Regions from separate parts of the Streptomyces sp. BF23-19 genome, predicted to be linked through region 1. Evidence: riboswitches for the same ligand, from Rfam matches in the RefSeq annotation. Region 1 holds a riboswitch; each other region holds the start of a gene.
The links. A riboswitch is a leader RNA that binds a small molecule or an ion and turns the genes downstream of it on or off. The one in region 1 is predicted to bind cobalamin.
Positions count from the first base shown of each region.

Region 2: it holds a riboswitch for cobalamin, as region 1 does, so the genes downstream of both, AB8A24_RS25365 (ribonucleoside-diphosphate reductase subunit alpha) here and AB8A24_RS38860 (CoA-acylating methylmalonate-semialdehyde dehydrogenase) in region 1, are expected to answer to the same signal.
Region 3: it holds a riboswitch for cobalamin, as region 1 does, so the genes downstream of both, AB8A24_RS08985 (cobalamin biosynthesis protein) here and AB8A24_RS38860 (CoA-acylating methylmalonate-semialdehyde dehydrogenase) in region 1, are expected to answer to the same signal.

Region 1 covers NZ_JBGBPT010000112.1:8,449-18,823, forward strand. The annotation lists gene AB8A24_RS38855 (short-chain fatty acyl-CoA regulator family protein) at 1-832, shown strand, start outside; cobalamin riboswitch at 903-1,088, shown strand; gene AB8A24_RS38860 (CoA-acylating methylmalonate-semialdehyde dehydrogenase) at 1,275-2,774, shown strand; gene AB8A24_RS38865 (acyl-CoA dehydrogenase family protein) at 2,771-3,922, shown strand; gene AB8A24_RS38870 (enoyl-CoA hydratase/isomerase family protein) at 3,919-5,004, shown strand; gene mmsB (3-hydroxyisobutyrate dehydrogenase) at 5,001-5,903, shown strand; gene AB8A24_RS38880 (enoyl-CoA hydratase) at 5,900-6,673, shown strand; partial or broken gene AB8A24_RS38885 (iron chelate uptake ABC transporter family permease subunit) at 6,757-6,934, opposite strand; gene AB8A24_RS38890 (response regulator transcription factor) at 7,178-7,867, shown strand; gene AB8A24_RS38895 (HAMP domain-containing sensor histidine kinase) at 7,864-9,240, shown strand; gene AB8A24_RS38900 (MMPL family transporter) at 9,330-10,375, shown strand, end outside.
Region 2 covers NZ_JBGBPT010000048.1:16,250-26,624, forward strand. The annotation lists gene AB8A24_RS25365 (ribonucleoside-diphosphate reductase subunit alpha) at 1-1,790, opposite strand, end outside; cobalamin riboswitch at 1,933-2,089, opposite strand; gene AB8A24_RS25370 (GNAT family N-acetyltransferase) at 2,107-2,604, opposite strand; gene AB8A24_RS25375 (YbdD/YjiX family protein) at 2,701-2,895, opposite strand; gene AB8A24_RS25380 (carbon starvation CstA family protein) at 2,895-5,114, opposite strand; gene AB8A24_RS25385 (GntR family transcriptional regulator) at 5,267-6,031, opposite strand; gene AB8A24_RS25390 (extracellular solute-binding protein) at 6,321-7,604, shown strand; gene AB8A24_RS25395 (carbohydrate ABC transporter permease) at 7,731-8,750, shown strand; gene AB8A24_RS25400 (carbohydrate ABC transporter permease) at 8,747-9,625, shown strand; gene AB8A24_RS25405 (glycoside hydrolase family 3 protein) at 9,634-10,375, shown strand, end outside.
Region 3 covers NZ_JBGBPT010000011.1:18,171-28,545, reverse strand. The annotation lists gene AB8A24_RS08990 (cobyric acid synthase) at 1-551, opposite strand, end outside; gene AB8A24_RS08985 (cobalamin biosynthesis protein) at 548-1,528, opposite strand; cobalamin riboswitch at 1,564-1,711, opposite strand; gene AB8A24_RS08980 (hypothetical protein) at 1,842-2,063, opposite strand; gene AB8A24_RS08975 (inorganic phosphate transporter) at 2,090-3,391, opposite strand; gene AB8A24_RS08970 (alpha/beta hydrolase) at 3,713-4,843, shown strand; gene AB8A24_RS08965 (hypothetical protein) at 5,113-6,447, shown strand; gene AB8A24_RS08960 (VOC family protein) at 6,496-6,891, opposite strand; gene AB8A24_RS08955 (neutral zinc metallopeptidase) at 6,955-7,851, opposite strand; gene AB8A24_RS08950 (ABC-F family ATP-binding cassette domain-containing protein) at 8,141-9,739, shown strand; gene AB8A24_RS08945 (helix-turn-helix domain-containing protein) at 10,104-10,325, shown strand.

The DNA.
Region 1 (10,375 bases):
CTCCGACCGACTGCACCGCTACGACGCCACGGCCCGGGTGTTGCACCTGTCGAACCGGCTCCGGCCGGGACAGCAGGCGTTCCGGATGGCCACCCAGCTGGCGCTGATCGAGTACGGGGCCGAGCTGGACCGGCTGGCCGCCGAGGACTTCCCGCCCGGTTCCCCCGTCCACGCCCTCGCGCGGATCGGCATCGCCAACCACTTCGCGGGCGCGCTGATCCTCCCGTACCGCGCCTTCCACGCGGCCGCCGAGGAGTTCCGCTACGACATCGAGCGGCTCACCGACCACTTCGGGATCGGCTACGAGACGGTCTGCCACCGGTTGAGCACCTTGCAACGGCCCAGGCTGCGTGGGGTGCCTTTCTCTTTCGTGCGGGTGGACCGGGCGGGGAACATGTCCAAGCGACAGTCGGCGACCGGATTCCACTTCTCCCGCGCGGGCGGCACCTGTCCCCTGTGGAACGTCTACGAGGCCTTCGCCGCGCCCGGCCGCATCCACGTCCAGGTGGCCGCCATGCCCGACGGACAGCGGTACCTGTGGACCGCCCGGGCCGTCACCCGCCACCGCGGTGGCTGGGGCGAGCCGGGCAAGACCTTCGCGATCGGGCTCGGCTGCGAGATCCGGCACGCCTCGCGGCTCGTGTACGCCGACGGGCTCGACCTCGACAACACGGCGGCGGCCACCCCCATCGGCATGGGCTGCCGGCTCTGCGAACGCCTCGACTGTCCGCAGCGGGCCGTGCCGCCGCTCGGCCGGGCGCTGGCCGTCGACGAGAACAGCAGCACCTTCATCCCGTACCCGGTGACCGGGAACCCGGGCCCCACGCCGTAGGGCTGAGGGGACGTCAGGCCGGGACAGGTCGGCCGAAGGCGCGCGGCGGCGGCTCTGGACTTACTAGGACGTCCAACTATATGTTCGTGGCACAAGGTCCGCGGTGCAGGGAAGCCGGTGAGAAACCGGCACGGTCCCGCCACTGTGACCGGGGAGTGTGCTGCCATCCACACGCCACTGACGAGCTTCGTCGGGAAGGCGGGCGGCACGCGGAGATCCGGGAGTCAGGATACCGGCCGCGGAACGTTCCGTGTTGTCCACGAGGATGGAGCAGACACGCATGGCACCGGTTTGTACCCACGACCCTGGTGATCCGGCGGAGCGCGCGCACACTTCCGCACGCTCGTAGTCCCACGGCCTTCCCCAGCGGCGCACCCCATCGGGTCCGTCCGCCGGCAGGCCGTGCCATTCCTCGGATCCCACCTGACGAGAGCAGGCACCCATGGTCCGTGAACTCACCCATTTCATCGGCGGCAAACACACCACCGGATCCTCCGGTCTCTTCGCCGACGTGTACGACCCCAACACGGGCGCCGTCCAGGCCCGGGTCCCGCTCGCGGGGCGCGCGGACACCGAGGCCGCCCTCGCGAACGCCGAGGAGGCGCAGGCCGACTGGGGGCGGTGGAACCCGCAGCGCCGCGCCCGCGTCCTGCTGCGCTTCCTCCAGCTGGTCGAGGCCGAACGTGACGAGCTGGCCCGGCTGTTGTCCTCCGAGCACGGCAAGACCGTCGCCGACGCCCACGGCGACCTGCAACGCGGCCTGGAGGTGGTCGAGTTCGCCGCCGGTGTCCCCCACCTCCTGAAGGGAGAGTTCACCGACAACGCGGGCAGCGGGATCGATGTGCACTCCCTGCGCTCACCGCTGGGCGTGGTCGCCGGGATCACCCCCTTCAACTTTCCCGCGATGATCCCCCTGTGGCAGGCCGCACCCGCCCTGGCCTGCGGCAACTCCTTCATCCTGAAGCCTTCCGAGCGGGACCCGTCCGTACCGCTGCGCCTCGCCGAGCTGTTCCTGGAGGCCGGCCTGCCGCCCGGCGTGCTCAATGTGGTCAACGGCGGGAAGGAGGCCGTCGACACCCTGCTGGAGGACCCGCGCGTGCAGGCCCTCGGCTTCGTCGGCTCCACCCCGATCGCCGCGCACATCTACGCGACCGCCGCGGCCCACGGCAAGCGCGCCCAGTGCTTCGGCGGCGCCAAGAACCACATGATCGTGATGCCCGACGCCGACCTCGACCAGGCTGTGGAGGCCCTGATCGGCGCCGGCTACGGCTCCGCGGGCGAGCGCTGCATGGCCATCGCCGTCGCCGTCCCCGTCGGCGAGGAGACCGCGAACGCGCTGGTCGGGAAGCTGAAGGAGCGGATCGCCACCCTGCGGGTGGGTCGCTCCGACGATCCCGAGGCCGACTTCGGGCCGTTGGTCAGCCGCGACGCCCTCGACCGGGTGAACCGCTACGTCGGCATCGGAGCCACCGAGGGCGCCGAACTCGTCGTGGACGGACGCGGGTTCACCCTGCCCGGACACGAGAACGGCTTCTTCGCCGGAGCCACCCTCTTCGACCGGGTGACCCCGCAGATGCGGATCTACCGCGAGGAGATCTTCGGTCCGGTGCTGTCCGTCGTACGGGCCGCCGACTACGAGGAGGCCCTGCGCCTGCCCACCGAGCACCCGTACGGCAACGGCGTCGCGATCTTCACCCGCGACGGCGACACGGCGCGCGACTTCACCCGCCGGGTGGGCGCCGGCATGGTCGGCGTCAACGTGCCGATCCCCGTCCCCGTGGCGTACCACACCTTCGGCGGCTGGAAGCGGTCCGGCTTCGGCGACCTGAACCAGCACGGCCCCGACTCGATCCGCTTCTACACCCGGACCAAGACCGTCACCTCGCGCTGGCCCTCCGGGGCCAAGGAGGCCGCGAGCTTCACCATCCCGACGATGGGATGAGCCCGGTGACCACCCTCACCGAGGACCAGCTCGCCCTCGCCGAGGTCACCCTCGACTTCGCCCAGGAACACCTCGCCCCGCACGCCGTCGCCTGGGACCAGGCCAAGCACTTCCCCGTCGACGTCATCCGCAGGGCCGCCGGACTCGGCCTCGGCGGCGTCTACGTCCGTGAGGAGCACGGCGGTTCGGGTCTCTCCCGTGCCGACGGGGTCCTCGTCTTCGAGACCCTCGCGACCGGGTGCCCGTCCATCGCCGGGTACCTGTCCATCCACAACATGGTCGCCTGGATGATCGACCGGTACGGAAGCCAGGTGCAGCGAGAGCGGTGGCTGCCGGCCCTCTGCTCCGCGGACACCCTGGGCAGCTACTGCCTCACCGAACCGGGCGCCGGCTCCGACGCCGCCGCCTTGCGTACCCGCGCCGAGCGGGACGGCGATCACTACGTGCTGACCGGCGTCAAGCAGTTCATCTCCGGCGCCGGAGCCGCCGGGATCTACATCGTCATGGCCCGCACCGGCGAGAGCGGGCCCGGCGGCATCTCGGCCTTCGTCATCGAACGCGAAGACCCCGGCGTCTCGTTCGGCGCCAACGAGCAGAAGATGGGCTGGAACGCGCAGCCCACCCGCCAGGTCGTCCTGGACGGCGTACGGGTCCCCGCCGACCGGCGGCTCGGCGCGGAGGGCGACGGCTTCCGCATCGCCATGAACGGCCTCAACGGCGGCCGGCTCGGCATCGCCGCCTGCTCGCTCGGCGGTGCGCAGAGCGCGCTGGACCGCAGTCTGGCGTACCTCGCCGACCGCGAGGCATTCGGCTCCCGGCTCCTGGACCGCCAGGCGTTGCAGTTCCGACTGGCCGACATGGCCACCGAATTGGCCGCCGCCCGCGCCCTGGTCCGGCAGGCCGCGGAGGCCCTGGACGCGGGCGATCCGCTGGCTCCGCGGCTGTGCGCGATGGCGAAGCGGTTCGCCACCGACACGGGGTACGCGGTTGCCGATGCCGCCCTCCAACTCCACGGCGGCTACGGCTACCTCAGTGAATACGGCATCGAGAAGATCGTCCGCGACCTGCGCGTCCACCAGATCCTGGAAGGCACCAACGAGGTCATGCGCGTCATCGTCGCGCGCGGACTGACGGAGACCCTGCGATGAACCACACATCCCCCGAAGAACACGACCACGTCCTGCTGCGCACCGAGGGCCGCACCGCCTACATCACTCTCAACCGCCCCAAGGCCCTCAACGCCCTCACCCATCCCATGGCCCTGCGTCTCGACGAGGCCCTCGCCGCCTGGGAGCACCACCCTGACATCGAGACCGTGGTCATCGAGGGCGCCGGCGAACGAGGGCTGTGCGCGGGCGGTGACATCCGCGCGATCTACGAGGACGCCCGCGCAGGAGGCACTGCCTCGGCGGACTTCTGGCGCGACGAGTACCGGCTCAACGCCCGTATCGCCCGCTACCCCAAGCCGTACGTCGCCCTCATGGACGGCATCGTCATGGGCGGCGGCGTCGGGATCTCCGCGCACGGCACCGTCCGCATCGTCACCGAACGCTCCCGCATCGCGATGCCCGAGACCGGCATCGGCTTCGTCCCCGACGTCGGCGGCACCTATCTCCTCGCCCTCGCCCCCGGAGAACTGGGTACCCACTTGGCCCTGACCGGTGCGCCGGTCGGCGCGGCGGACGCGCTGCTGTGCGGCCTCGCCGACCACTTCGTACCCTCGTCGGCCCTGCCGGCGCTGGCCGGGGAACTCGGCTCCGACCCGGTGCACACCGTGCTGGAGCGGTACGTGGAGCAGCCGCCGCCGGGCGAACTCGCCGCCGCACGCGAGTGGATCGACCGATGCTACGCCGCGGACACCGCCGAGGAGATCGTCACGCGGCTGCTCGCCACGGACGTTCCCGGCGCGAAGGTGACGGCAGGCACCCTCCTGGCGAAGTCCCCCACCGCGGTCAAGGTCACCCTGGCGGCGCTCCGCCGGGCCCGGCGGCTCGGCCCGCTGGAACGGGTGCTGGAGCAGGAGTACCGCGTCTCCCTCGCCGCCCTGTCCTCGTCCGACCTCGTCGAGGGCATCCGCGCCCAGGTCATCGACAAGGACCGCGACCCGCACTGGTCCCCCGCCACGCTCGAAGCCGTCGGCCCGGCGGAGGTCGAACGGTTCTTCGCCCCGCTCGGCGACCGCGAACTCCGTCTCGCCCCGTCCGCGTCGTCACAGGAGGTTGCCTGGTGACCAGCACCGTCGCATTCATCGGCCTCGGTCACATGGGCGGCCCGATGGCCGCCAACCTGGTCAAGGCCGGGCACCGCGTCCTGGGCTTCGACCTCGTGGCGGACCAACTGGCGGCAGCGGCCGCCGCCGGTGTCGAACCTGCGGCCTCGGCGGCGGACGCCGCCACCCCGGCCGACGTGGTCATCACCATGCTGCCGGCAGGCCGGCACGTCCTCGCCCTGTACCGGGAACAGGGTCTCCTTGCCGCTGCCCGGCCCGGCACGCTCTTCATCGACTGCTCCACCATCGATGTCGCCGACGCCCGCACCGCGCACGCGCCCGTCGTGGAAGCCGGTCACCGGGCGCTGGACGCCCCGGTCTCCGGCGGCGTGATGGGCGCCGAGGCCGGCACGCTCACCTTCATGGCGGGCGGCGGCGAGGCGGAGTTCGCCGCCGCCGAGCCGCTGCTCGATGCCATGGGCAAGAAGGCCGTTCACTGCGGGACCGCGGGCGCCGGTCAGGCGGCGAAGATCTGCAACAACATGATCCTCGCCGTTTCCATGATCGGGGTGAGCGAGGCCTTCGTGCTGGCCGAGAGCCTCGGCCTGGACCACCAGGCCCTCTACGACGTGGCCTCCACCGCCTCCGGCCAGTGCTGGGCCCTCACCACCAACTGCCCCGTCCCCGGGCCGGTTCCGGCGAGTCCCGCGAACCGGGACTACCGGCCGGGCTTCGCCGCGCCGCTCATGGCCAAGGATCTCGGTCTGGCCGCCAACGCCCTGCGGGCCGGCGGGGTGGAGGCACCGCTGGGCCTCAAGGCCGCCGAACTGTACGCCGCATTCGCCGAGGGAGAGGGCGCCGGCCTGGACTTCTCCGCGATCGTCCGCACCCTCCGACCGCAGAACGGGACCCCCGCATGACCTACGAGACCATCCTGCTGGAGCGCAAGGGCCGGGTCGCCGTCCTCACCCTCCACCGGCCCGAAGCCCTCAACGCCCTCAACCTCCAGGTGATGACCGAGGTCGTGGCCGCCGCCGAGGAACTGGACCGGGACCCCGAGGTCGGCTGCATCGTCCTCACCGGCTCGGCGAAGGCCTTCGCCGCGGGCGCCGACATCAAGGAGATGCGTCCGCAGAGCTATATGGACATGTACCTCTCCGACTGGTTCACCGCCTGGGACCGCCTCGGCCAGGTCCGCACGCCCACCCTCGCGGCGGTCTCCGGATACGCGCTCGGCGGCGGCTGCGAGCTCGCCATGATGTGCGACATCCTGCTCGCCGCCGACACCGCGAAGTTCGGGCAGCCCGAGATCAAACTCGGGGTGATCCCCGGCATCGGCGGATCCCAGCGGCTCACCCGGGCCGTCGGCAAGGCCAAGGCCATGGAGCTCTGCCTGACCGGCCGCACCATGGGCGCGGATGAAGCCGAACGGGCCGGGCTCGTCTCCCGGATCGTCCCCGCCGACGAGCTGCTCGCCGAGGCGCTCGCGGTCGCCGAGACCGTCGCCGGAATGTCCAAGCCGGTCGCGATGATGGCCAAGGAGGCCGTGAACCGGGCCTTCGAGACCACCCTCACCGAGGGCGTCCGCTTCGAACGTCGGCTGTTCCACGCGGTCTTCGCCACGGCCGACCAGAAGGAGGGCATGTCCGCCTTCGTCGACAAGCGCCCGCCCCGCTTCGGCCACGGCTGAGGCACGCACGCGCGAAGGCCGGGTACGGCGCGCGGATCGGCGCCGTACCCGGCCTTCGGCCGACAAGATCCGGAAGGGACGGCCTAGCGGCGGCTGCGTACGAGCAGGTGGAGGAAGTACGGCGTGCCGATCACCGCGGTCATCAGGCCGGCGCCGAGCTGGGCCGGGGCGATCACGGTGCGGCCCACCAGGTCCGCCGTGCAGACGAGGACGGCGCCGAGGAGCACCGCGCCGGCCCACGAGCGCGCGGGCCGCGTGCGGCCCCGGTGGTGTCTTCAGCTGCTGCACGACAGTTTGGTTACCCAACCTCAGAAGATGGCGAGCACTTTCCGCCATCAGACCGCAAGAGCGAGAACCAGCCATATGCGCACTTCGGACATATCCCTTCGACGTGGAGCGCGGCGGGCGCATTGTTCGGGGAATGTACGGATGACGGCGCGCCCACCGGAAGGGCTGGTCGGCGCGGTTAGCATCGATGCTGCCAACCGCGGCTGAAAGGCAGTGATGACGGAGTCCAGGGGCCTCGTGCTGATCGTCGAGGACGAGCGCCACATCTCCGACGTGCAACGCCTCTACCTGACCCGCGAGGGCTTCGGCGTCCACGTCGAGGCCGACGGGGCCGCCGGTCTCGCGGCCGCGCGGCGCCTGCACCCGGTGGCGATCGTCCTGGACATCGGCCTGCCCGGCATGGACGGCATCGCCTTCTGCCGCGCCCTGCGGGACGCCGGCGACTGGACACCGGTGCTGCTGGTCACCGCGCGCGGCGAGGAGGCCGACCGGATCCTCGGCCTCGAACTCGGCGCGGACGACTATCTGACCAAGCCGTTCTCCCCGCGCGAACTGGTCGCCCGGGTCAAGACCGTACTGCGCCGGGCGGCGGGCCCGCCCGGACCGCCGCCCGGGAGCACCGGCGGCCGGCTCAGCGTGGACCCGGTCGGCCGCACCGTACGCCGCGACGGCGAGCCGGTCGAGCTCACCGCCACCGAGTTCAACCTGCTCCACCACCTCCTCCAGCACGCGGGCCAGGTCTTCACCCGCGAGCAACTGCTCGCCCAGGTGTGGGGGTACGCCCGCTACCGCGACACCCGCATGGTCGACGTGTTCGTCTCGCAGGTACGCGCCAAGCTCGGCGACGCGAGCCCGATCCGTACGGTCCGCGGCGTCGGGTACAGCGCGACGGCCCCCGGCCCGTGAACCACCCCCGTCCGAGCTCCCTCGCCCGCAAGATCGTGGTGTTGACCACCCTCGTGGCGGCGCTCGCGGTGGCCCTCACCGGACTGATCGCCTGGCAGACCGCCGCGCACGGCGCCGAACAGCGCGAACGCGACCAGCTGACGCGCCAGGCGACGGTGCTCAGCCGGCTGCCGGCCGTGTCCGAGGCGCTCTTCACCGGCGCCCAGGTGCTGGCCGGACCGAACGAGGTGCAACTCGCGGTCATCGCCCAGGACGGGACCGTGCGCGGAACCGCCGGCCCGGCCGTCGACAGGACGTCCACATCGGCCCTGCTGGCGGGGAATCCCGTCTCCACCACCGGCATCCTCGGCGGCCAGGAGGTGCTGCTGGTGGGGCGGCCGGGCGTACGCGGCGGCGCGATCGTGCTGACCGAGCCGTACTCCGTCGTCACCGAGAACACGAACCGGATCCGCCGCAACGTGATCGTGCCGCTGGTCTTCGGCATGCTCGGCGCCGCTCTGGCCGGAGCGCTCCTGGCCCGCCGGATCGCCCGTCCGCTCGTGACGGCCGCGCAGATCGCGCACCGACTCGCCGACGGCGAACGCGGCGTACCGGCCCCGGTCGACGGCCCCCGGGAGACCGCGGACATCGGCCGCGCCCTCAACGTCCTGGACCGGGCGCTGGCCCACAGCGAGAACCGCCAGCGGGAGTTCCTGCTCTCCGTCTCCCACGATCTACGCACCCCGCTGACCGCGCTCCAGGGGTACGCCGAGGCACTCGCCGACGGCCTGATCGAGCCGGAGCGGGTGCCCGAGGTCGGCGGCATCCTGGCCGACGAGACCCGGCGCCTGGACCGGTTCCTCGGGGACCTGTTGGACCTGGCCCGGCTGGAGGCCGACGACTTCCGCCTGGACGTGGCCCCGGCCGACCTCCGCGCGCTGCTCTCCGAGGCCGCCGCCTTCTGGACCGGCCTCTGCGCGCGCCACGGCGTCGATCTCCGGCTCGAACGGCCGGACCGCCCCGTCGTCGTCGCGACGGACGCCTTCCGGGTCCGGCAACTGCTCGACGGTCTGGTGCAGAACGCGCTGCGCGTCACCCCCGAGGGCGCGCCCCTGGTCCTCGCCGTCCGCCCGGCCACCACGGGCGGCGGGGCGGAACTGCAGGTCCGCGACGGCGGACCCGGCCTCACCGACGACGACGTACGCATCGCCTTCGACCACGGCGCCCTCCACGAGCGCTACCGGGACAGGCGCCCGGTCGGCAGCGGTCTGGGGCTGGCCATCGCCCACCGCCTGACCGGCCGGCTCGGCGCCGGCATCCGCGTCGAGGGGCACGGTCCGGAAGGCGGCGCCTGCTTCACCGTCACCCTCCCGTCCTCACCCGCCCCCAGCTGAGCCCGGTGCGACGGAGGACGGCGGCTCCCTTACGTTCCCCGAACAATGCACCCACGACCCCCTTACACACACCGCGCACTGTGGCCCCTATGAACATCGAATCGGCCCGGCGGCCGGGGCTCCTCCACCGGAGCGGGCGCTGGTGCGCCCGGCACGCCTGGCGCGTCGTCGCCCTGTGGGTACTGGCACTGGTCGGCCTCGGGCTCGCCAACCACGCCTGGGGCGGCACCTACGCGGACAGCTTCTCCCTCCCCGGTACCAGTACCCAGACCGGCGCCGACCTGCTGACGGCCCACACCGCCGGGGCCGGCGGCACGGCCTCCGCCATCGTGATCACCTCCGACGAGGGCCCGGTCACCGATCACCGCGCGGCGATCGACGCGGCCGTCGCCCACCTGGGCCGGCTCCCGGACGTCCTGTCGGTGGCCGACCCGCTCACCACCCCCGGGGCGGTCTCCGCGGACGGCGGGACCGCCCAGGTGACCGTCCGCTTCGACGGAAACCCGGCGAGCTTCGACCCCGCCTACCTCGCCGAGGTGGACACCGCCGTCGAGCCGCTGCGCGCCGACGACGTCACCGTCGAGTACGGGGCTCCGCTCGGCCAATTGGCCACCCCCAAGTCCGCCGACCGCGCCTCGGAGGCGATCGGGCTGGCCGTCGCCGTGCTCGTCCTGCTGATCGGTTTCGGCAGCGTCGCCGCCACCGGGCTGCCCCTGGCGACGGCCGTGATCGGCCTGTCCGTGAGCCTGGCCGGACTCGGACTGCTCGCCGGGCACTACGGCTTCGCCCAGGCGGCCCCGACCCTGGCCGCGATGATGGGCCTCGGCGTCGGCATCGACTACGCCCTCTTCCTCGCCACCCGCCACCGGGCCCTGCTGCACGCCGGAGCCGACCCCGCCGAGGCGGTCGGCCGTACGGTCGCCACCAGCGGCCGGGCCGTGCTGGTCGCCGCCGCCACGGTGGCCATGGCCCTGTGCGGGTTGTGCGCCTCCGGCGTGGGCTTCATCGGTGCCCTCGGCGTCGCCGCCGGACTCAGCGTCCTCGTGGCCGCCGCCGCGTCGGTGACGCTGACCCCCGCCCTGCTGGGTCTGCTCGGCCGCCGGATCGACCGCTTCCACGTCCGCGAGCCGGTCGC
Region 2 (10,375 bases), on a different contig from region 1:
GCGTCCCAGCGCTCCGGCCAGTTCAGCTCGACGTCGTAGTGGTCCGGGTGCAGGACACCACGGGCGGTACGGGTCTGCTCCCAGGCCGGCAGCGCGCCGCTGCGCTCGGCGAGGTCGCAGGAGGCCTCGTAGGCGGCCAGCATGATGCGCTCGGAGAGCTTGGTGGACAGCGCCTTCGCCTCGGGGGAGTCGAAGGGCAGCTTCAGCTTGAAGAAGACGTCCTGGAGGCCCATCGCGCCCAGGCCCACCGGACGCCAGCGGGCGTTGGAGCGGCCGGCCTGCTCGGTCGGGTAGAAGTTGATGTCCACCACGCGGTCGAGGAAGGTGACGGCGGTGCGGACGGTCTCGTCGATCCGCTCCCAGTCGATCTCGCGACCGTTCGCGGTGTCGATGACGAACGCGCCCAGGTTGACCGAGCCGAGGTTGCAGACGGCCGTCTCGCCGTCGTTGGTGACCTCGATGATCTCGGTGCACAGGTTCGAGGAGTGCACGACGGTGCCCGGCTCGGCGGTCTGGTTCGCCGTGCGGTTGGAGGCGTCCTTGAAGGTCATCCAGCCCTGGCCGGTCTGCGCGAGGGTGCGCATCATCCGGCCGTACAGGTCGCGGGCGGGCATGGTCTTGCGGGCCAGGCCGTCCGCCTCGGCCTTGCGGTAGGCGGCGTCGAACTCGTCGCCCCACAGGTCGACCAGCTCGGGCACGTCGGCCGGGGAGAACAGCGACCAGTCGGCGTCGGCGTTCACGCGGCGCATGAACTCGTCCGGCACCCAGTGGGCGAGGTTCAGGTTGTGCGTACGGCGCTGGTCCTCACCGGTGTTGTCGCGGAGCTCCAGGAACTCCTCGATGTCCGCGTGCCAGGTCTCCAGGTAGACGGCGGCGGCGCCCTTGCGGCGGCCACCCTGGTTCACGGCGGCGACGGAGGCGTCGAGGGTCTTCAGGAACGGCACGATGCCGTTGGAGTGGCCGTTGGTGCCGCGGATCAGGGAACCGCGGGCGCGGATGCGGGAGTACGAGAGGCCGATGCCGCCGGCGTGCTTGGAGAGACGGGCCACCTGGTGGTAGCGGTCGTAGATCGAGTCGAGTTCGTCCAGCGGGGAGTCCAGCAGGTAGCAGGAGGACATCTGCGGGTGCCGGGTGCCGGAGTTGAAGAGCGTCGGGGAGGACGGCAGGTAGTCCAGACGGCTCATCAGCCGGTACAGCGAGGCCACTTCCTCGACGGCCTGGACGCTCTCGTCGGCGGCCAGACCGCACGCCACGCGCAGCATGAAGTACTGCGGGGTCTCGATGACCTGACGGGTGATCGGGTGGCGCAGCAGGTAGCGGCTGTGCAGGGTGCGCAGGCCGAAGAAGCCGAAGCGGTCGTCGGCGCCCTCGGCGAGGGTCAGTTCGACGAGGGAGTCGAGCCGGCTCGCGTGCGTACGGACGAACTCGGCCGTGCGGTCCGCGATGAGGCCCTCGCGGTGGCCGACCTCGACGGAGGCCGAGAAGGAGGTGGAGCCCTGGCTCGCGGCCTCGTCGCGCACGGCCAGCGTCAGCAGGCGGGCGGCGAGCCGGGAGTAGGCCGGGTCCTCGGAGATCAGACCGGCGGCGGCCTCGGTGGCCAGCCCGCGCAGTTCGGCGTCGTCGGCGGCGGAGCTGCGGCCGCGCAGTGCGGAGGCCGCGACCCGGCCGGGGTCGGTGTCGGGGAGGTCCGCCGTAAGTTCGGTGAGGGTACGCAGCAGCGTGGCCCCCGGGCCCTCGGTGTTGTCGCCAGAAGTGGACTCGGCGCGCGGTGCGGAAGGCGCGATGGTCACGGCGGGAGCTCTCCCTCGCTCGGCCCGGTCATCGGCGGGGCGGGGCGCGAGCGGGCGCATGCGGGCGCAACGAGAACGCGTACCCCACATGGCGTCCACCGGCCCAACCGCGAGGCCCGGACGAATCGGCACCCGGTTCGGTCGAGCCGGGCGCGCTGACGGCAGGTCATCGGACTTGGTGTCCGGTAGCCGGACACTTCATACCGTTGCGGGACAGTTCCGGATTCGCACCGGATTCCCCTGCGGCGACAGCAGGCATGAGCATACATGTGGGGGCGGCCCTCTGCGGTAACCCCCACATGTAGTGTCGGCGTGGCTACAGCTTGAGCCGGTAAGTGAGGAGTGTCAGGCCTTCGATCGGCGCCCAGTCCCGCTCCGGCGTGCGTACGAAGCCCAGTCGCGCGTAGATCCGATGGGCCCCGGCCATGCTGCGTTGGGTGGAGAGAACCAGGCCGGTCACCCCCTCCAGAGCCCTCGCCCGCTCCACGCAGGCCCGCACCAGAGCCTCGCCGGCGCCCTGGCCGCGCGCCTCGTGGGCCACCGCGAGCATCCGGAACTCGGCCTCGTCCGGAGCCGAGATGTCGGCGAGCGGACTGCCCGGAGCGGCGAAGGTCACACCGCCCAGCAGCCGTTCGTCCCGCACGGCGACGAGCACCTCGCCCTCGGCGGCCCGACCGGCCACGTCGCGCAGCACATTCAGGTAGTGGTCGTCCTCGTTGAAGTCCAGATGCCCGTCGGCGAGGTAGGCCCGCGCCGTGATCTCACCCAGCTCCACGTACTCGGCGGGCCGCACCGCCCTGATCACCATGTCCATGCGGTCGAGTGTGCAGGACGGGCGGCGACGGGCGGGCGCCGAACGTACGAAGGCCCCGCCGCGGGGAGCGGCGGGGCCTTCGGCGTGCGGGGTGGTTCAGCAGCAGCGGAAGCCCTCGCGGGGGTCCGCCTCGCGGGCGTCCGTACGGGCGCGTTCGAAGGCGCGGCGGGTCAGGACCTCCGCGTCCGGGTCGTGGGAGCGGGTGTGGGCCACGTACCGGTCGTACGCGGCCTCCCCCGAGAACTCCCGTACGTAGAAGCGCGCCTTCGCCAGCGCGCTGCGCACGCTCATCAGGCCACCGGCTCCGTGACGTGTCCGCCGCCCGCCTCCGGACCCGCCGCGGCGAGCTCCGCCCGCTCCTCGGCGGTCGCGATCAGCCCGGCCGGGGCGACGATCTTCGACTCCGTCCACGGGGTCTCGGAGAGGGTCGCCGACCCCGGGTCGCGGACGGCCTTGAGGCAGGTCCGGGCCGCGTCCGCGAGGACCACGATGATCAGGAGGGCGAAGAGGGCGCACAGGACGCCGTCGACCGTGGCGTTGGTGACCACGGTGTGCATGTCGTCCATGTTCTTGGCGGGCGCCAGGACCTTGTCGGCGTCGATTCCGGCCTGGTACTTGTCGCGCTGGGCGAAGAACCCGACCTTCACGTCCTCGGAGAAGATCTTCTGGTAGCTCGCGGTGAGCGTCACCGTGGCGTCCCAGACCAGCGGAACGCCCGTCACCCAGGCCCACCGGAGCCGGCCGGACTTGATCAGCAGCGTGGTGCAGACGGCCAGCGCGACCGCGGCGAGGAGCTGGTTGGCGATGCCGAAGAGCGGGAAGAGCTGGTTGATGCCGCCGAGCGGGTCCTTGATGCCGACCCACAGGAAGTAGCCCCAGCCGGCGACGACGATCGCGCTCGCGAACCACACGCCGGGCTTCCAGCTGACGTCCTTGAAGGACTTGTGCACGTTGCCGAGGGTGTCCTGGAGCATGAACCGGCCCACGCGGGTGCCCGCGTCGAGCGTCGTCAGGATGAAGAGCGCCTCGAACATGATGGCGAAGTGATACCAGAACGCCTTCATGCCGGCGCCGCCGACCACGGCGGAGAAGATTTCCGACATTCCGAGTGCGAAGGTCGGCGCACCGCCCGTGCGCGAGAGCAGGCTGGCTTCCTCGACGTCCTTGGCGGCCTGGGCGAGCGCCTCGGGGGAGATGGCGAAACCGAAGTTGGTCACGGCCTGGGAGGCGGACTCGACCGTGGTGCCGATGACCCCGCCGGGGGAGTTGACGGCGAAGAAGAGGCCGGGCTCGATGATGCAGGCCGCGATGATCGCCATGACGGCGACGAAGGACTCGGTCAGCATGGCGCCGTAGCCGATCATGCGGACCTGGGTCTCCTTCTGGATCATCTTCGGGGTGGTTCCCGAGGAGACCAGGGCGTGGAAGCCGGAGAGCGCGCCACAGGCGATGGTGATGAAGACGAAGGGGAACATCGACCCGGCGAAGACCGGTCCGTCGCCGCGGGCCGCGAAGTCGGTGATCGAGGGCATCTTCAGGGTGGGCATCGCGATGACCACGCCGATGGCGAGGAGCGCGATCGTGCCGACCTTCATGAAGGTGGAGAGGTAGTCGCGGGGTGCGAGCAGCATCCACACCGGCAGCACCGATGCCAGGAAGCCGTACACCACCATCCAGATGACCAGCGTCTCCTTCTCCAGGGTGAAGGTGTCCGCGAAGGAGGACTCGGCGACCCAGCCGCCCGCGACGATGGCGAGCAGCAGCAGCGCGACGCCGATGACGGAGACCTCGGTGACCCGGCCCGGTCGCAGGACGCGCAGGTAGAAGCCCATGAAGACGGCGATCGGGATGGTCATGCCGATGGAGAAGACGCCCCAGGGCGAGTGCGCCAGGGCGTTGACGATGACGAGGGCCAGGACCGCCAGCAGGATGATCATGATGGCGAACACGGCGATCAGGGCGGCGGCCCCGCCGACGGGGCCGATCTCGTCCCGGGCCATCTGGCCGAGCGAACGCCCGTCGCGGCGGGTGGAGAAGAACAGCGTGACCATGTCCTGGACGGCCCCGGCGAAGATGACGCCGGCGACGATCCAGATGGTGCCCGGCAGATAGCCCATCTGCGCGGCGAGTACGGGTCCGACGAGCGGGCCGGCGCCGGCGACGGCCGCGAAGTGGTGACCGAAGAGCACCCGGCGGTCGGTGGGGTGGAAGTCGACACCGTTGTCAAGGCGTTCGGCGGGGGTGGCCCGGCTGGCGTCCACCTTCAGTACGCGGTCCGCGATGAAGCGCGCGTAGAAGCGGTAGGCGATCGCGTACGAGCCCAGCGCGGCGGCGAGCAGCCAGGCGGCGGAGATCTCCTCGCCGCGCGAGAGCGCGAGCACGCCCCAGCCGATGGCGCCGACGAGTCCGACGAGCACCCACGCGGCGATGGACCGGGGAGAAGGCGAGCCCGATGTACTGCCCGGACTCGCCGCGTCCCGTTCTGTCCCTGTTGCTTCCGGTTCAGGCATGACCTCGTCCCCTCGTCGATCATCTGCGTAAGCGCAGGGAATCTACGGGGGATTGCCCGCTGGGCGTAAGACCCCGTCCGTATTCCGGTATGTGAAGGAATCGGGGACACGGGGTCCGACGGGCCAGGTCGGGCGGGGCGGGACGGGCGAGGTCAGACGGCGGGGCGCTTGAGCCTGGCGACGAACTTGTACCGGTCGCCGCGGTACACCGACCGCACCCACTCCACCGGTTCGCCGTCGGCGTCCAGGGAGTGCCGGGAGAGCATCAGCATCGGCAGCCCGACGTCGGTGCCGAGCAGGCCGGCCTCGCGCGGGGTGGCCAGCGAGGTCTCGATGGTCTCCTCGGCCTCGGCCAGGTGCACGTCGTAGACCTCGGCGAGTGCCGTGTAGAGGGAGGTGTACTTGGCGAGCGAACGGCGCAGCGCGGGGAAGCGCTTGGCCGACAGGTGCGTGGTCTCGATGGCCATCGGCTCACCGCTGGCCAGGCGCAACCGCTCGATGCGCAGCACCCGTCCGCCGGTGGTGATCTTGAGCAGTCCGGCGAGGGTGTCGTCGGCCGTCACGTAGCCGATGTCGAGGAGCTGGGACGTCGGTTCCAGTCCCTGGGCCCGCATGTCCTCCGTGTACGAGGTCAGTTGCAGCGCCTGGGAGACCTTGGGCTTGGCGACGAAGGTGCCTTTGCCCTGGATTCGCTCCAGTCGCCCTTCTACGACCAGTTCCTGGAGGGCCTGCCGGACGGTGGTCCGCGAGGTGTCGAATTCGGCCGCGAGCGTGCGCTCCGGCGGCACCGGGGTGCCGGGCGGCAGCGTCTCGGTCATGTCGAGCAAGTGCCGCTTGAGTCGGTAGTACTTGGGAACACGTGCCGTGCGGGTGACTGCCCCGCCGTCCGGCTCCGTGGTCGCCCCTTCGGTGGCCATCGCCGCCCGCCTTCCCGACTCCAGTTTCGCTGCCGTCACCGGCTCCTCCGATATGTGCGGTCACATCGTGACACGAGTGGGGGGACAGGCCTTCTCTCTCCCCAGGTGTCGGTCCGATAACGGACCGGGCACCCGCTCATTAGACCCTTGACACCCCTAAAGGTCTAGGCCAAGCTCCAGCTACTGGTCTAAACCAATATGGATCAGATCCCGGCCCCACGGCAGTACTTCGCGTATGTCACCGCGGCGGGCGAGGGAAGTGCAGGCAGGCATCCCTGAGGAGGGTGGCGTGAAGCGCAAGCTCATCGCGGCGGTCAGTGTCGCGGGCATGATGGTCGGAGTCGCGGCGTGCGGCAACGGCAGCGACGACAAGGCGAAGACCGACGCGGGTGGCGCCAAGGAGATCACCGTCTGGGTGATGGACGGCTCCGCTCCCAAGGCCTGGATCGACGAGGTCAACAAGGAGTTCTCGGCCAAGCACCCCGGTGTCACGGTCAAGGTCGAAGAGCAGAAGTGGACCGGCATCCAGGAGAAGGTCACCACGGCCCTCTCCGAGAACAACCCGCCGGACGTCCTCGAGCTCGGCAACACGCAGACCGCCGGCTACGCGGTCACCGGCGGTCTCGCCGACCTGACCAAGGACAAGGCCGCTCTCGGCGCCGACGCCTGGCAGAAGAGCATGCTCGCCTCGGCCGAGATCGACGGCAAGCTCTACTCCGCTCCGTGGTACGCCGCCAACCGCGTCGTCGTCTACGACAAGAAGGCGTACGAGAAGGCCGGCGTGACCCCGCCGAAGACCCGCGACGAGTGGATCGCCGGTCTGGAGAAGCTGAAGGCGGCCGACCCGGCCTCGCAGCCGATCTACCTGCCCGGCCAGAGCTGGTACGTCCTCGCCGGCTTCGTCTGGGACGAGGGCGGCGACCTCGCCGTCAAGGACGGCGCCAAGTGGAAGGGTGGCCTCGCCACCCCCCAGGCCGCTTCCGCGATGGACTTCTACAAGAAGCTCCAGTCCTTCTCCACCGCCCCCAAGGACAAGGACGAGGCGACCCCGCAGCAGTCCACCGACATCGTTCCCAAGGGTGGCGTCGCCTCCTGGATCGGTCTCGGCTGGGAGGCCACCGGTGCCGAGAAGGCGCTGAAGGAGGCGGGCAAGGAGGCCGACTTCGGCTACTTCCCGATCCCGGGCAAGACCGCGGACAAGACCGGCACCGTCTTCCTCGGCGGCTCGAACCTCGCGATCGCCGAGCGCTCCAAGAACAAGGAGCTCGCCAAGGAGTGGCTGGCCCTCGCCGCAGGCAAGGACCAGATGACCAAGTACGCCGCCGAGACCAAGGGCGCCCTGCTGCCGAACCAGGTCGGCGCGAACTTCACCCCGGCCGCCGGCTCCTTCGCCGAGGCCATGGGCAAGGCCGGCCTCAACGGCAAGATCACCCCGGTCACCGCGGGCTGGGCGAACGTCGAGACCGAGCCGAACCCCGTCAAGGAGTTCATGACCAAGGTCCTGAACGGTGAGGACGCCGCCAAGGCGGGTGCGGACGCGGACAAGGAAATCGCGAACCGCATCAACAAGTAGCCCCACCCCGCAGTTCCCGCACCACCCAGCAGTGTGATCGCACCGGGGGCACGGCAGGCGCCATGCCGCATGCCGTGTCCCCGGTCGGGCATTTGACTCCACAGTCAACCGCGAGGAAGCCACGCCATGACCGTGCACTCCCAGGGAGCGATGACCGCCGCTCCACAGGACGCACCACGCAAGCCCGCCGGACGGCCCGAGGAGACCGCGTCCCCGACCGGTCCCGGTCCCACGTCTCCTCGCGGGGGCAGAAAGTCGCTCCCCTCGGGGTGGCTGCCCTACCTGCTGGTCGCGCCGGCGGTGCTCGCCCTCGCGACACTGCTGCTGTACCCGCTGATCAAGAACGTGATCCTGTCCTTCCAGGACATCAACAAGATCGAGTTCATCCAGCGGAAGTACCCCTTCGCCGGGTTCTCCAACTACACCCAGCTGATCGGTGACGCGGACTTCTGGACCGTGGTCGCCCGCAGCTTCGCCTTCACCGCGGCCAACGTCGCACTGATCATGGTGCTCGGCAGCCTCATCGGCATCCTGCTGAACCGGCTCGGCAAGAAGATGCGGCTGGTCCTGTCGATGGCGCTGGTGATGGCCTGGGCCATGCCGATCGTCGCCTCCGTGCAGGTCTTCAAGTGGCTGTTCGACGAGCAGTTCGGCGTCATGAACTGGGTGATGCGCAGCGCCGGCTTCGCCGGATACGAACAGCACAACTGGATGCAGACGGGCCTGTCGACCCTGACGATCGTCACCGTCCTGGTGGTCTGGGGCTCCATCCCCTTCGTCGCCCTCAACATGTACGCCGGACTGACCACGGTCGGCGCCGAGCTGTACGAGGCCGCCCGGATGGACGGCGCCAACGGCTGGCAGACCTTCTGGAAGATCGTCTTCCCGAACCTCCGGCCGTTCTTCCTCATCACCACGTTCCTCGAAGTGATCTGGGTGTTCAAGGCCTTCACCCAGGTCTACGCGATGAACAGGGGCGGCCCCGACCGCGCCTCCGAGATCCTCCCGGTCTTCGCCTACGTCGAGGGCCAGAGCCAGGCCCACTACGGCCTCGCCGCCGCGATCTCCGTCCTGACGATCCTGATCCTCGTGGTCGTCATGTCCTTCTACTTCCGCCTGATCCTGAAGCAGGAGGAGGAGCAGTGAGCAGCACCACCACCACCGCGCCGAAGCCCGCGCAGCAGCTCCGCAAGCGCCGGCCGGTCCGCCCCGCCGCCGTGGTCAAGAACCTCGGCGCGCTCCTCCTCGCCCTGGTCTTCGTCTTCCCCGTGTACTGGATGTTCTCCTCGGCCCTCAAGCCGTCGAGCCAGATGCTCACGAAGGACCCGGTCTTCGTCTTCACCCCGACGCTCGACAACTTCACCAAGGCCACCGGGGTCTCCAACTTCTGGACGTACGTCACCAACAGCGTCCTGGTCACCGTCGGCGCCGTCGCGCTGGCCCTGCTCGTCGCCCTCGCCGCGAGCTTCGCCATCGCCCGGATGAGGTTCAAGGGCCGCAAGGGCCTCGTCCTCACCGTGATGATGGCCCAGATGGCCCCCTGGGAGGTCATGGTCATCGCGATGTACATGATCGCCCGCGACGGCGAGATGCTGAACAGCCTCCCGCTGCTCACCGCGATCTACTTCGTGATGATCCTCCCCTTCACCATCTGGACCCTGCGCGGCTTCATCGCCGCCGTCCCGGTGACCCTGGAGGAGGCGGCCCAGATCGACGGCTGCACCCGCGGCCAGGCCTTCCGCAAGGTGATCTTCCCGCTGCTGGCCCCCGGCCTGATGTCCACCTCGCTCTTCGGCTTCATCACGGCCTGGAACGAGTTCGCCATGGTCCTGATCCTGAACAAGGACAAGAGCGCGCAGACCCTGCCGCTGTGGCTGACCGAGTTCATGTCGGCCTTCGGCAACGACTGGGGCGCCACGATGGCCGCGTCCTCGCTCTTCGCGGTCCCGGTCCTGCTCATCTTCATCTTCCTCCAGCGCAAGGCCGTCGGCGGGATGACCGCCGGCGCCGTGAAGGGATAACGGCCGCCATGACTGTCCTTGCGCACCGCACCGATACGGTCACCCGCGACGCCCTCGCCGTCCTCCAGCCCGGTTTCGAGGGCACCACCGCCCCCGACTGGCTGCTCCGGCGGGTCGGCGAAGGCCTCACCGCCGTCGGCCTGTTCGGCCGCAACATCACCTCGCCCGAGCAGCTCGCCGCGCTGACCGCGCAGCTACGTACCGAGCGCGACGACGTCCTGGTCGCCATCGACGAGGAGGGCGGCGACGTCACCCGCCTGGAGGTCCGGGGCGGCTCCTCCTTCCCCGGCAACCTGGCCCTCGGCGCCGTCGACGACACGGACCTCACCCGGAGCGTCGCCCGCGAGCTCGGCCGCCGGCTCGCCGAGTGCGGGGTCAACCTCAACTGGGCCCCGTCCGCCGACGTCAACTCCAACCCGGACAACCCGGTGATCGGCGTACGGTCCTTCGGCGCCGACACCCACCTCGCCGCCCGGCACACCGCCGCCTACGTCCAGGGCCTCCAGGCCGCCGGCGTGGCCGCCTGCACCAAGCACTTCCCCGGACACGGCGACACCAACGTCGACTCCCACCACGCCCTGCCGCGCATCGACGTGGACCTGGACACCCTCCAGGCCCGCGAACTCGTCCCCTTCAAGGCGGCGATCGAGGCCGGCACCAAGGCCGTGATGAGCGCGCACATCCTGGTGCCCGCCCTCGACCCGACCCGCCCGGCCACCCTCAGCCCGCAGATCCTGACCGGTCTGCTGC
Region 3 (10,375 bases), on a different contig from region 1:
GTCCCGAAGAAGGACGCGAAGACCCCGCCGCGGTCGATGTCCCCGACCACGACCACCGGGAACCGCGCGGCGCGCGCGATGCCCATGTTCACGATGTCGGTCCGGCGCAGGTTGATCTCGGCCGGACTCCCCGCCCCCTCGCAGATCACGGCGTCATACGTGCCCCGCAGCTGCTCCAGGCAGTCCGTGACGATGCCGAGCAACTGTTCCTGGCGCCCACCGTGGTAGCCGCGGGCGCTCATCTCGCCCACCGGCTTGCCCAGCAGCACCACCTGGCTGCTGCGGTCACTGCCCGGCTTGAGCAGCACCGGGTTCATCAGCGCGGTCGGCTCCACACGGGCCGCCTGGGCCTGCATCGCCTGGGCGCGCCCGATCTCGGCGCCCTCCAGGGTCACGAAGGAGTTCAGCGACATGTTCTGCGCCTTGAAGGGCGCCACCTTCACGCCCTGCCGGGCCAGCCAACGGCAGATGCCCGCCGTGACCACGCTCTTGCCCGCGTCCGACGTGGTGCCCGCGACCAGCAGACCCCCGCCGCGCCTCGCGCCGCTCATCCGCGCCGCCCCCTCCGTGTCGTACGTGCCGTGCGTGTCGTACGGGAGACCAGCAGCCGGGCGGCCACGCAGGCGCCCAGGGCCAGCCAGGTCACCTGGCGCGACAGCCGTACCGCCCGCTCGATGTCCGCGACCTCCACCGGCCGACCCGCCCCGCCGTTCAGCACGGCCCGGTGCTCGACCCGGCCGCCGTACGCGAGGGTTCCGCCCAGTCTGACGCCCAGCGCCCCGGCGAAGGAGGCCTCCACGGGTCCGGCGTTCGGGCTCGGGTGCGCGGCGGCGTCCGCGCGCCAGGCCCGTACGGCGCCCCGCCGGTCGGGGCCGGCCAGTACGGCGGCGACCGCCGTCAGCCGGGCGCCCGGCCAGCCGGCCAGGTCGTCGAGCCGGGCGGAGGCCCAGCCGTAGCGCAGGTAGCGGGGGGACTTGTGGCCGACCATCGCGTCCAGGGTGTTCACGGCGCGGAAGGCCAGCAGTCCGGGGACTCCGGCGACGGCGCCCCACACGAGGGCCCCGACCACCGCGTCGGAGGTGTTCTCGGCGACGGACTCCACGACGGCGCGGGCCATCTGCTGTCCGTCCAGGGCCTGGGGGTCGCGTCCGCACAGGTGGGGCAGCCGCTCCCGGGCCACCTCGATGTCCCCGGCGGCGAGCGCGCCTCCGATGGCGCGGGCCTCCCGGCCCAGCGAGGTGCCGCCCACGACGGCCCAGGTGGCGGCGGCGGTCAGGGCGATACGGGCGGCCGCGGGCCGGGAGCGCACGGCGCGGGCGCCCAGCGCTCCGACGGCGGCCGCGCCCCCGGCGCACACCAGGGTGTGCAGGAGGCCCCGGGCGCGGTCGTCGCCCCACAGGGAGCGTTCGACGGCGGCGGCGGCCCGTCCGAAGGCGGCCACGGGGTGCCCTCGGCGCGGATCCCCGAGGATCCGGTCGCCGATCAGGCCCGCCGTGGCGCCGTACGCGAAGACGCGATCGGCACGCATGGTGGCAGGTATGTCCTCACTCAGGGTCCGCGCCCTGGTTCGACGTGTCCGGCGGCGAGAGTTCCTGGCTCCCGGGACGCACGCGCGGCGTGCGATTCCGGTGACAGTGGCGGGACCGCGCCGGATTCGCACCGGACTTCCTCTCCATGCCGCCGTATTGGCTCCGGCAGTCCACCACGCACCTCGAACGCCCGTCAACTCGCCGTTGACCTGCGGTGCGGCGGGGACGGAGGGCGCGGGAGGGAACGCGAAAGCTCCCCCCGGGACAAACCCGGAGGGAGCCTTCACACCCGACCCGCCCTGCGGCGGCGGATCAGGAGACGATCAGGTAGATCCCGTACGTCACGGCCGCCGCGACGAGCGCGAAGCAGAGGTACGCGCCGGTGCGGGCGAGGGTGGCGGTGCCGCCCTGCTCGGTGGCGGTCTCGTGCTTGGACAGGCCCACCAGGCCCAGGGTGAACAGGGCCACGAGGGCGACGGTGGCGGAGAGGCTGACCCCGAAGACGGAGCCGAGTGCTTCCCAGTCGATCTTCATACTGCCGTTTCCTCTGTATGTCTCGGTCAGACCGCGGCGGCCGGAGCCGGTGCGGTCGTCGGGGCGGTCGTCTCGGCCGGGATGGTGGCCTTGAGGTCCTCGTCCGTGACCGCGGCGGTCGTACCGGCGGCCGCTGCCACGGACGGACCGGCCGCCGCGACGGTCGGCGGGACGGTGACGGCGGCGATCGCCGTGGTGACGACGCCCGGCTCCTCCGCGGCGGCCGACTCCACGTCGTTGACGTTGTGGTGGTCGACGACCTGGCGGCGGGAGATGACCCAGATGGCGAAGCAGGAGGCGACCAGGAAGACGGCGACGGCGGCGACGCCGATGTCACCGGAACGCATGACCAGCTCGGCACCGGCCGAGACCAGCGCGGCGGCCGGCAGGGTCAGGCCCCAGGCGATGAACATGCGGGTCGCGGTGGACCAGCGGACCACACCGCCCTTGCGGCCCAGGCCCGAACCCATGACGGCGCCGGAGCACGCGTGGGTGGTGGAGAGCGAGAAGCCGAGGTTCGAGGAGGCGAGGATGACGGACGCGGCCGAGGTCTGGGCGGCGAAGCCCTGCTGCGGCTGCAGGTCGGTCAGGCCGGTGCCCATGGTGCGGATGATGCGCCAGCCGCCCAGGTAGGTACCCATCGCGATGGCCATACCGGCGGAGACGATGACCCAGACCGGCGGGTTCGCGTCGGGCGCGATCGCGCCGCCGGCGATGAGGGCCAGGGTGATGATGCCCATCGTCTTCTGCGCGTCGTTGGTGCCGTGCGCGAGGGAGACGAGACCGGCCGAGGCGATCTGACCGGCGCGGTAGCCCTTGGCGGAGGTCTTCTCGCCGACCTTGTCACCCAGCTTGTAGGTGACCTTGGCGGCCAGGTACGCGGCGATGCCGGCCACCAGCGGGGCGGCGATCGCGGGGATGAGGACCTTGGTGACGACGACGCTGCCGTTGACCGCGCCGATGCCGGCGGAGGCGACCGCGGCGCCGATCAGGCCGCCCATCAGGGCGTGCGAGGAGCTGGAGGGGAGACCGACCAGCCAGGTGACGAGGTTCCAGAGGATCGCTCCGACCAGGGCGGCGAAGATCACCTCTGGCTGGATGCCTTCCTCGTTGACGAGCCCCTTGGAGATCGTCTTGGCGACCTCCACGGACATGAACGCGCCGACGAGGTTGAGCACGGCGGACATGGCCACCGCCGTCTTGGGCTTGAGGGCGCCGGTCGAGATGGTGGTAGCCATCGCGTTGGCTGTGTCGTGGAAACCGTTCGTGAAGTCGAACACGAGAGCGGTGATGATCACGATCCCGAGGAGAAGCGTTATGTGCTCCATTTACCCAGGCTTCTGTTTGACGTCAGTGGCTCGGCGACCGTAGGCAACCTGAGTGAACGGAAGATGAACTGGCGCGGGCGGAGCGGTGTACTGGCGCGGGGTGTGATCGGGCCATTCGTCCTGATACTTACGTAGATAACGCTATTAATGCACGTCAAAGCCGGGTGAATGAGTCCCTCCGGAGGGTGTCCGGCGCGCGCCCCGCTCCACCTCCGGAGCGCCGAAAGAGACTCAGATCACATGCCGTCGGCCCGGCTCGCGCCGGCGGCGGACGGATCCGCTCCGGTGGCCCGCCGGAGGCCCCGACCCGACACTGGAGCAGTGCGTACCGCGACAGCGACGGCAGCGGCCGTCACCACGACTCTGCTGGGTGCCGGCGCGGCCGCCGTCGCCATCGGCAGGCACGCCGCCGACGCGGCCCTGCGGCCCGAACCCGGACGCCCACTGCCCGGCGGACCACGGCTCGGTGTCCACTCCGTGGCCGACGGCCGGATCACGCTGACCCGCTCGCTCGCCTCCCTGCGCCCCGGCACCTACGGCCTGGTCGCACCCGGCGTGCACGCCGTCGTCGGCCCCGTGGTCCCGGACGCCGACCCCGGCCCGGACGCGGTCGTACGGCGACTCGTCTCCGTCACCCACGGCACCCTCGAACCCGGTACCCGGGTCTCCCTCACCCCCCAGGTGTACGTCGGCAACCCGCGCACCGCCCTCGGGCTCGACCACGCCGACGTGGACATCCCCGGGGAGCTCGGCGCCCTGCCCGCCTGGTTCCTGCCCGCCGCCCGGGACACCTGGGTGATCACCGTGCACGGGCTCGGCAGCAGCCGTGAGCACCCGATGGTGGTCATGCCCTTCCTGCACCGCCATCAGCTGCCCGTCCTGGACCTCGGCTACCGGGGCGACCTGGGCGCCCCCGCCTCCCCGGACGGCCTCGGCCACCTCGGCGAATCGGAATGGCGTGACCTGGACGCCGCCATCCGCTACGCCCTGCGCTACGGAGCCCGCCGCGTGATCCTCCACGGCTGGTCCACCGGCGCCACCATGGCCCTGCGCGCCTTCGAGCGCTCGCCGCTGGCCCACCGGATCTCCGGGCTGGTCCTCGACTCCCCGGTGCTCGACTGGCACGCCACCCTGCGGGGGCTCGCCAAGGCGCGCGGCGTCCCCGGTGTCGTGCTGCCGCTGGCGGTCCGGGCCGCCGAGGGCCTCACGGGCCTGCGCGCCGACCGCCGGCCGGCGGGCGCCGACCCCGGCGTGCTGCGCGTCCCCGTACTGATCGTCCACGGCCCGGACGACGCGCTCGCCCCCTGGGGACCCTCCCGCGGGCTCGCCGCCGCCCGCCCCGACCTCGTCACGCTGCACACCGTGGCCGGAGCCGGGCACGGCGCGATGTGGAACGCCGACCCGGCCGGCTACGAGGAGGCCCTGCGCCGCTTCCTCACCCCGCTCATGTGAAGGCCGTGTCGAGGTCCGCGCCGAAGGCCTCGTGAACGACCGTGTGAAGAGCCGTCATGTGAAGGCCCTGTGACGGACAGGGCCGCACGGGCGGCTTGTCCCGGTCTGCGCTGCGGGTCAGCGGCGATAACGATCGGTTCCGTTTGGGCTTTCGGCCAGTGACGGGCGAGACTGCTTCCGTGACGTCCCGAAAGCCTGATGAGCAGTTGGCTCGCGACTCCAGACTCCGACTCGTCTCGCCGCGCTCCGTCGCCGCGGCCCGCAAGGCGGTGACCGACCGACGCACCCGGCCCGCGCCCCGGCCCCCGGCGGGTACGCCCGCCACGGCCGACCTCGCGAACCGGGCCCGGGCCTCGCTCGCCGACGCCGTACGCCTGACCCGCTGGGCCGAGCGCAACCTCGGCGCCGGCGACGGCGGCCGGCCCGCCCCCACGGGCGCCCTGCCCGCGGCCGACGTCGAACGCGCCGCCACGGAACTGGGCCTGACGCACGGCCAGATCCAGGTCGGCTGGGACCGCGCCCGCCTCGCCGGACTGGTCGAGGTGCACGGCGGCCACGCCCGGCCCGGCTGGCGGCTGCGCGCCTGGGACCGCGACGACACCGCCGTACTGCGCGGCTGGGTCGCCCTCTTCGACGCCTGGTCGCTGGTCCATCCCGCACCCGCCGACATCGCCCCCTCGGCCGTCGCCGAGGTCGTCGAGGCGATGCCCCAACTCCTCTCCCTGCTCCAGCTGTCCGCCGGCCCGGTGACCGTCCCGGACCTGCTCGACCTGCTCGGGCAGCGCGTCACCGAACTGCGCGACGAGCGGTGCGAGATCCCCTACGAGTCCGAGCCCACCGTGGCGCTGACGTCCGCCGCCGGCTCCGCGGAGGCCCGCCCCGTCCCGCTCGCCCGGCTGCTGCGCTGGGCACTCGGCGGACTCGCCGCCGTGGACGCCGTCACCCTCGGCCCCGCCCGGGCCACGCTCACCCCGCTCGGCAGCTGGGCCGTCTGGGTCAAGCTGGAGCAGATCTGCGTCGCGGCGCAGAGCCCCGCCGGGAACATCGAGCAGTCCGCCGCCGCCATGCTGCACGGCTGCGCGCGGCTCACCCCCGGCCCGGCCCGCGCCGAGTACCAGGCCTGGCTGGCCGCCCGGCCCGTCGGCCACGCGGTGACCGAGCTGCTGCAGGCGGCCCGCGGCGAGGACGCCCTGCTGCGCGGCCTCGCCTTCGAGGCGCTGCGCGTGGTCGGAGCCCCCGCCGAGCCCGAGGTGCGCGCCGCCGTGCGCGAGCCCGCCCTGCGCCCCTACGCCTTGCTCTGGCTCGCCGTGCACGACGGGGTCGACCCCGACGACGCCCAGGACGTCCTGACCGCCGAGGAGTCGACCTGGCTCTGGGTGGACACCGCCGCCGCGATCGCCGACCACGGCGAGGCCGAGCTGCTGGCCCGCCACCTCGACTCCGCCGTCCGGACCACCGTCCCCCGGCTGCTGGACGAGGTCCGCGCGGTCGGCCATCCGCGCACGGTGCAGGTACTGGTCGCGCTCGCCGCGGCCCACCCCGACCCGACGCTGGCCAAGGCGGTCCGCCGGGCCGCCTTCCAGGTCCACACCGGCGGCGAGTGACCCCCGTAGGTCGTGTCCACGCGGGCAGGGACGGGCGCGCCACCGGGGTCAGACCTGCGGCGCGTACGTCCCGAAGCTCCAGACGTTGCCCTCGGCGTCACGGGCCATGTAGTCGCGGGAGCCGTAGTCCTGGTCGGTGGGTTCCATCACGATCTCCGCGCCGTGCTCGACCGCCCGCCGGTGATGGGCGTCCACGTCGTCGACCACGACATAGACCCCCGAGGGGCCGGCGCCCTCCATGGCCTTGTCGAACGCCCCACCCCTGCCCGAGCTGCCCAGCATCACCATGCCGTTGCCGTACGCCAGCTCGGCGTGCATCACCGAGCCGTCCTCCCCTTCGTAGACGGCGACCTGGCTGAAGCCGAAGGCCTCGGTCAGCAGCTTGATGGCCGCCTTCGCGTCGCGGTAGACCAGGGTGGGACAGATGGACGGAACGCCTGCCATGACGATCACTCCCTCTCGTGACGGTGACCCGCGTCACACCAGCATGGCAGGCGTCACCGACAGTCAGCGGAAGGTGTTGCACTGGGCCATGTCACCGGTCCGGTAGCCCTGGTAGAACCACTGCTGACGCTGCTCGGCCGAGCCGTGCGTCCAGGACTCCGGGGACACCCGGCCCTGGAACTTCTCCTGGATCCGGTCGTCGCCGACCGCGGCCGCCGCGTCCAGCCCGTCCCTGATGTCCGCCTCGGTCAGGGACTTGATGAGCGGCCGCCCGGTGGAGGCGTCCGCGACGTTCGTCGCGTTGTGCGCCCACACCCCGGCATAGCAGTCGGCCTGCAGCTCGACCTTGACCGCGTTGCTGTTCGGGCCCTGCCTGCCGTCCTGGGCCCGCTGGAGGGTTCCGGTGAGGTTCTGGATGTGGTGCCCGTACTCATGGGCGACGACGTAGGCCTGGGCGAAGGGACCGCCGGTCGCGCCGAACTTCGTCCGCAGGTCGTCGAAGAAGCCCAGGTCCAGATAGACCTGCCGGTCCGCCGGGCAGTAGAAGGGGCCCACCGCCGCGCTCGCGGTCCCGCACGCGGTGTTCACCCGGTTCTCGAAGAACACGGTCGACGCCGGGCTGTACTGGCCGCCGCGCTTGGCGAACTCCTGCTTCCAGAAGGCCTGGGTGCTCCGGACCACCGCCACCAGCCGGCAGTCCTCGCGCGTGTTCGCGTCCCGCCCCGACTTGCAGGCCTGCTGCACCTGGTTGAGCGACGAGGAGACGGGCGTCGGTTCCGGCTCCCCGGTGGACAGCCCCAGCTGCTCCGGCCCCACCCCGAACAGCAGCCCGATGACCAGCGCGATCAGACCGACGATGCCGCCGCCGACGGTGGCCTTCCCGCCCGGGATGCGGCCGCCGCCACCCCGCATGTCCTTGACCTCGGAGCTGTCGAGACTGGCGTCGTCGTCGAACTGCATCCCCGCCGCCCTCCATCCGTGAAACAGGCGCCGTCGCGTCTCCGCCCATGCGCCGAGTATCAACCTGATCGTCCCTGTATGCGCCTCGGCCGCTCCGTGGGGCCGCTGGGCCGAACGGGGGATGCGGGGGAGTGGATCCCGCAGGCCGGACGGCCCCGCCCGCGCCCGGAAAGTAGTTGCGCACCCCCGGTAGAATGTCTCTCATGGCAAATCTCCTCGCGGATTAGCGGCGTCGAAGCTTCGCGTCCTGCCCCCCTTCCGCCGTCCCGACCCGCCCTGGAGTATTTCCGTGATCACCGCCACCGGCATCGAGCTGCGCGCCGGCGCCCGCGTCCTTATCGAGTCCGCTTCCTTCCGTGTCGCCAAGGGCGACCGCATCGGCCTGGTCGGCCGCAACGGAGCGGGCAAGACCACCCTCACCAAGTGCCTCGCCGGCGAGGGTCAGCCCGCCGCCGGCTCCATCGCCCGCTCGGGCGAGGTCGGCTACCTCCCGCAGGACCCGCGTACCGGCGACCTCGACGTGCTGGCCCGCGACCGCATCCTGTCCGCGCGCGGCCTCGACGTGCTGATCAAGAAGATGCGCGCCAACGAGGAGCGCATCGCCACCGGCACCGGCGGCACCCGCGACAAGGCGATGAAGCAGTACGAGCGCCAGGAGACGGAGTTCCTGACCAAGGGCGGGTACGCCGCCGAGGCGGAGGCCGCGACCATCTCGGCCGCCCTCGGCCTGCCCGACCGGGTGCTCGGCCAGCCGCTGCACACCCTCTCCGGTGGTCAGCGCCGCCGCGTCGAGCTGGCCCGGATCCTCTTCTCGGACGCCGACACCCTGCTCCTCGACGAGCCCACCAACCACCTCGACGCCGACTCCATCGTCTGGCTGCGCGACTACCTGAAGACCTACCGCGGTGGCTTCATCGTCATCTCCCACGACGTCGACCTGGTCGAGACCGTCGTCAACAAGGTCTTCTACCTGGACGCCAACCGCTCCCAGATCGACGTCTACAACATGGGCTGGAAGCTCTACCAGCAGCAGCGCGAGGCCGACGAGAAGCGCCGCAAGCGCGAGCGCCAGAACGCCGAGAAGAAGGCCGCGGCACTGAACTCGCAGGCCGACAAGATGCGCGCCAAGGCCACCAAGACCGTGGCCGCGCAGAACATGGCCAAGCGCGCCGACCGGCTCCTCGCCGGCCTGGAGGCCGTCCGCGTCTCCGACAAGGTCGCCAAGCTCCGCTTCCCGGACCCGGCGCCCTGCGGCAAGACCCCGCTGACCGCCGAGGGCCTCTCCAAGTCGTACGGCTCGCTGGAGATCTTCACCGACGTCGACCTGGCCATCGACAAGGGCTCACGCGTCGTCATCCTCGGCCTCAACGGCGCCGGCAAGACCACCCTGCTGCGTCTGCTCTCGGGCACCGAGAAGCCGGACACCGGCACGGTCGTCCCCGGCCACGGCCTCAAGCTCGGCTACTACGCCCAGGAGCACGAGACCCTGGACCCGGAGCGCACGGTCCTGGAGAACATGCGCTCCTCCGCGCCCGACCTGGACCTGGTCGCCGTACGCAAGACCCTCGGCTCCTTCCTCTTCTCCGGGGACGACGTGGACAAGCCCGCCGGGGTGCTCTCCGGTGGCGAGAAGACCCGGCTGGCCCTGGCCACGCTGGTCGTCTCCTCGGCGAACGTGCTGCTGCTCGACGAGCCCACGAACAACCTCGACCCGGCCAGCCGCGAGGAGATCCTGGGCGCGCTGCGCACGTACAAGGGCGCGGTCATCCTCGTCACCCACGACGAGGGCGCGGTCGAGGCGCTGGAGCCGGAGCGGATCATCCTGCTCCCGGACGGCGTCGAGGACCTCTGGGGGCCGGACTACCGGGACCTCGTCGCCCTCGCCTGATCGGGTTCCGGTTCCCGTTCCGCTTCTGATCCAGTTCCTTATGGATCATTCGGCTCACGGGTGATCCATCATCTGAGTGAGACGGTCTCGTACCGTTGCGCGTCGTACGACGGCCCCGGCCGCACCTTCGAAGGTGCGCGACCGGGGCCGTTCACTTTCCGCTTCCGCGCCCCTGACCTGGTGATTCCTCGCGAGGGCAGCGGAGTGTGACGGAAGTCATGCAGCGGAAGAGAAGATTCCGTTCTGCTCGGGTGTCCACGGGTCGAGAAATGCCGTCGTACCGACCTTGCTGAATGGGTGGCCAGGAAGCGTGGGAGGGGTGATCATGAGAAGTCCAGAGCGCACTTCCCATGAGGAGGCACGGGTGGCCGAGACTCTGAAGAAGGGCAGCCGGGTAACCGGCGCCGCGCGCGACAAGCTCGCGGCAGACCTGAAGAAGAAGTACGACTCCGGTGCGAGTATCCGGGCGCTGGCCGAAGAGACCGGCCGGTCCTACGGATTCGTCCATCGGATGCTCAGTGAGTCCGGGGTGTCGCTGCGTGGTCGCGGAGGCGCGACGCGAGGCAAGAAGGCTGCTACGGCCTGATCCCGGTCCCATCGGTTCCAACGCTCCAACAGCTTCAAGGTTTCATCATG